One region of the Alkalibacillus sp. S2W genome, then DNA from elsewhere that is predicted to be linked to it. Evidence: predicted binding sites of a transcription regulator. Region 1 holds the regulator's gene; the other holds the start of a gene.
The links. Region 1 encodes LexA, which represses DNA repair genes until DNA is damaged. Its sites were predicted from a motif close to CGAACATATGTTCG; they were not measured.

Region 1 (2,483 bases):
ATTGGCCAATTCACTAAGACAGAACAAAAAGGGTACGGTCATGGCATTACACTACTTAGGGATTATACCGAGGATGAAATCAAAGCCTGTCTCCTTGATTTATGTGATGAAGCATGTCGGAGAGCGAGGCGTGATGACCGCGCAGGACGCACGATACATTTAGCGATTCGTTATACAGATGAAATGGGGCAACATTTTAGCCGTTCTCGGTCGATTGATGTCCCGACAAATGACACGATGGAAATGTATGATGTGTGTATGCAGTTGTTTGAAGAATTCCATACGGAGGGCGCTCATATTCGTAAAGCATCAGTGACTTTAACCAATTTAACGGACGATATTGGCACACAACTTAGTCTGTTTGATAATCGTGCTGATAGAAAACAGTTAAATGAAGCGGTTGATCATATTCGCGAACGATTTGGTTCGACTGCTATTTTGCGAGCTAGTAGTTATACATCAGGAGGAATTGCGCTCGATCGTGGTCAAAAAATTGGTGGGCATTACGAATAAACCCGCGTATGTTAAAACATACGCGGGTTTTATTAATGAATATCACGGTATACGCCAATCACTTTACCTAAAATAGTAACGTGGTCTAAAATGATGGGTTCCATTGATGTGTTTTCTGGTTCAAGACGATATTGATGACTGTCCTGGAAAAAGCGCTTGACCGTAGCTTCATCTTGTTCAGTCATAGCAACAACAATATCACCATTTGCTGCTGTCGCTTGCTTACGGACGATAACCAAGTCATCATTCAGAATACCAGCTTCAATCATGCTGTCACCTTGAATTGATAAAATAAAAACATCATCTTCAACTGTCGCTTGAGTATTAGGTAAAGGAATATATTCCTCGATATTCTCTATAGCTGTAATAGGCTCACCTGCTGTTACTTTACCAACCAGTGGGGCATACATAGCATGACGCTCTTGTACAGTTTGCTGATCTTCGTGTGTGATTTCGATTGCACGTGGTTTGGTTGGATCACGACGGATATAACCTTTCTCTTCTAATCGTGATAAATGTCCATGGACTGTTGAACTGGATGCTAAACCAACCGCCTCAGCAATTTCACGAACAGATGGTGGATACCCTTTTGCTCGGACTTCTTCCGAAATAAACTCATAAATTTGCTTTTGTCGTTTTGATAATTTTGTCATTCCGCTCACCTCATCACCATATCCCATGATAGAATAGCTTCCTAATAATAGTTACATTATACCAACTATTCACACAAAAAACAAACGTTCGTTCGTGTTTTAAACACAATTCTTGTTTTTACATGGTGTACGATTTAAAATAAAGTTTGGAATAGAAAATTTAAGGCAAAATAAATGGATAAAGGCAAAAGGAGTATTATAATGTTATCTCAAGATAAACTCGACCGGATCAATGAACTGGCAAACAAAAAGAAGACAAAAGGATTAAATAAGAAAGAAGAGAAGGAACAAAAGGAACTACGTCAAGAATATTTAGAAGCATTCCGTTCATCATTTAAAGGCCAATTACAATCCATGAAAGTCGTGGATCCAGAAGGACAGGATGTAACACCTGAAAAATTAAAGCAAGATCAAGAAAATAATAAAAAACATTAAAATTATGACGATATTTGTTGGTGTTTTTTGTTAGAATAGAAATGTTGATAAATCTAACAGAATCGCAATATTGAAGGGAGAATTTAGTTATGAGTCAAACGACAGAACAATTATCAATTAATACGATTAGAACATTAACGATTGATGCAGTAGAAAATGCAAGTTCAGGGCATCCTGGAATGCCAATGGGAGCTGCACCAATGGCCTATACACTATGGACTAAAATAATGAATCACAATCCGAATCATTCAACATGGTTTGATCGTGATCGCTTTGTTTTATCAGCTGGACACGGGTCTATGCTTTTATATTCATTGCTTCATTTGTCTGGATATAATGTTACGTTAGATGATCTAAAGTCATTTCGTCAGTGGGGTTCTAAAACACCTGGCCATCCAGAATACGGGCATACTGACGGTGTAGAAGCAACGACTGGACCACTTGGACAAGGTTTGGCAATGGCAACAGGTAAAGCAATGGCTGAACGCTTCTTGGCTGCAAAATACAATACGGATGATCATCCAGTCGTTGATCATTACACGTATGCGATTTGTGGCGATGGTGACCTAATGGAAGGTGTCTCACAAGAAACCGCATCATTAGCAGGTCATTTAAAACTTGGAAAACTAATTGTGATGTATGATTCAAATGATATTTCACTTGATGGTGACTTAAACCGTTCATTCTCTGAAAGTATTGAAGACCGTTATAAAGCATACGGTTGGCAAGTCATTGTTATCGAAGACGGGAATGATACTGACGCGATAGAAAACGCGCTAAAAGAAGCGAAAGCAAACACTGATCAACCAACTATGATCGAAGTGAAAACAGTAATCGGTTATGGTGCACCTAATAAATCAGGTAAAGCAGACGCCCATGGTG
Region 2 (2,483 bases), 370 kb from region 1:
GAGCATCAAAAGGGTTAGGAAAAGAAGTGGCTAAAAACTTATTACAATGTGGCTATCATGTCATTTCTGTTGCTCGTCAACAACAAGTTGACGAATTACAAATGCTAGCACAAAATAACGAACCGAATTACCGTCATCTTTCAGGTGATTTATCTAGTGTAGATCAAATCGAAAACATAGCGACATCTTTGGCCGAACAAATAAATCAACAAACCATTGAAGAATTATTGATTGTAAACAATGCGGGTATGGTTACACCTATGGGGCCTGTAGGTCAGTTAGAAAATGAAACGATTGCTAAACATGTCACATTGAATCTAACAGCACCTATGATTTTGATTAATACATTAAAAGCGCAAGTTAATCCGAATCGTTTGGTTGTCATTAACATAACCTCAGGTGCAGCAGAAAAAGCTATCTATGGTTGGAATGCTTATAGTTCTACGAAAGCTGCTATTAATCAATATACAGAAACAGCAGCAGTAGAGGCAAGTGAGTTAGGCACTAATGATCTTCACATTGCTTTTAGCCCTGGTGTGATGGACACTGATATGCAAGGCGAAATTCGATCTGCAACTACTGATGAGTTCAAAGACGTTGACAATTTCAAGCAATTAAAAGACAATAATCAATTGCGGAGCCCGAAAGAGGTTGCCGACTTATTACAAAACTTAATCAACGACCAAGAACAATTAGAAAACGGTCGTGTTTACCGAGTTCATGATTTAATTCAATAATTTCCATAGTAAGGGAGGGGAATGTCATGGCAGGGCACTCAAAATGGCATAATATTAGACATAAAAAGAATGCCAAAGACGCTCAACGCGGAAAACTTTTTATGAAACTGGCTAAAGAAATCTATGTGGCAGCAAAAGAAGGCGGTGCTGATATGGAAACAAACTCAGCACTTCGTTTGGCAGTTGATAAGGCCAAATCAAACAATATGCCTAATGATAATATTGAGCGAGCTATTAATAAAGCAACAGGTAATCTAGATGGTGCTAATTATGAAGAATTCACTTACGAAGGATATGGCCCAGGTGGAATTGCCGTTATGGTCGATGTGCTAACTGATAATAAAAACCGTACAGCCTCAGAAGTACGCCATGCATTTAATAAGAATAATGGTAACTTAGGTGAAAATGGTTGTGTCTCTTTTATGTTTCATCGCAAAGGTTATATCGCGATTGAGCGTGATCAGATTGAGTCTGATGAAGAGGAATTTATGCTAGAAGCAATTGAAGCGGGTAGTGAAGAAATTGAAACAAGTGATGAAGTGTTTGAATTATTTACTGAACCCGAAGATTTTGAAACGGTTCGCAATACAATGAAGGAACAATATCCTTTAGCAGCTGCTGAATTAACAATGGTCGCTGATACGTATACGCCAATTCCGAATGAACACGAAGAAGATATGGACCAACTTCTTAACATGTTAGAAGATCTTGATGATGTGCAAGAAGTTCATCACAACATGCAATAAATTGAGGGCCACCTCTCCAGTCGGGGAGGTGGCATTTTTCAATTCATGGAGTAGGCTAAAACAGAGTTAGTGTGTTAAAAAAACGTAACAAAATAAATTGCGGACGAATAGGCTATGACATGTTAAACTAGAGTGAGAACGTTTGTTCAGACATAGTAGGAGGAACAACATGTACGCATATATACAAGGTAAACTAACATCGATTACCGAAGAGTATGTCGTTTTGGATGTTGATGGCGTCGGTTATGAAATATGGTGTCCACATCCTTTACGTTACCAATCCAAACAAGACGAATCCGTTAAATTATTTACATATTTTTATGTCCGTGAAGATACTCAGATGCTTTATGGATTCTATCAGAGCGAAGAGAAAGATTTGTTTAAGAAGTTATTAAACGTGTCAGGTATTGGACCGAAAAATGCGTTAAGTATCGTGAGTGAAACATCCGTCCATGATTTTGCTCAAGCCATTGAACAAGAAAATGATGCTTACTTAACCAAATTTCCTGGTGTCGGTAAAAAGACAGCTCGCCAAATGATCTTAGACTTAAAAGGAAAAGTGGATGCATGGATGCAAACGTCTGTTGATGATATGTTGACGATTGAGCATGAAGCACAACCAAACCATCAACAATATGACGAGGCTATTGAAGCGTTATTGACACTTGGTTATACGAAACGAGAAATTGATAAAATCGCACCAACATTAAAATCGTATCAAGCAGAATCGACAGATGAATTGGTGAAACAAGGTCTGCAATTATTAATGCGTTAAGGGTGAGTTGAATGGATGAACGAATGGTTTCAAGTGAAGCTCAGTGGGAAGATGTACAAGTCGAACAAAGTTTACGTCCATCAACACTGAGGCAATATATAGGACAAGATAAAACAAAAGAAAACTTAAAAATATTTATTGAAGCGGCTAAAATGCGTGAGGAGCCATTAGACCATGTCTTGTTATACGGACCACCTGGACTTGGCAAGACGACGTTAGCTGCGA

Region 2: a site for LexA is predicted at 1,619-1,632, ahead of ruvA (Holliday junction branch migration protein RuvA). Genes of this name have one in related genera too.

Annotation. Positions count from the first base shown of each region.
Region 1 is NZ_CP177234.1:1,419,691-1,422,173, forward strand. Features, by position in the region: gene ACKXGF_RS07655 (DNA polymerase IV) at 1-513, shown strand, start outside; gene lexA (transcriptional repressor LexA) at 546-1,166, opposite strand; gene ACKXGF_RS07665 (DUF896 domain-containing protein) at 1,368-1,601, shown strand; gene tkt (transketolase) at 1,691-2,483, shown strand, end outside.
Region 2 is NZ_CP177234.1:1,792,340-1,794,822, reverse strand. Features, by position in the region: gene ACKXGF_RS09670 ((S)-benzoin forming benzil reductase) at 1-737, shown strand, start outside; gene ACKXGF_RS09665 (YebC/PmpR family DNA-binding transcriptional regulator) at 764-1,483, shown strand; gene ruvA (Holliday junction branch migration protein RuvA) at 1,653-2,258, shown strand; gene ruvB (Holliday junction branch migration DNA helicase RuvB) at 2,270-2,483, shown strand, end outside.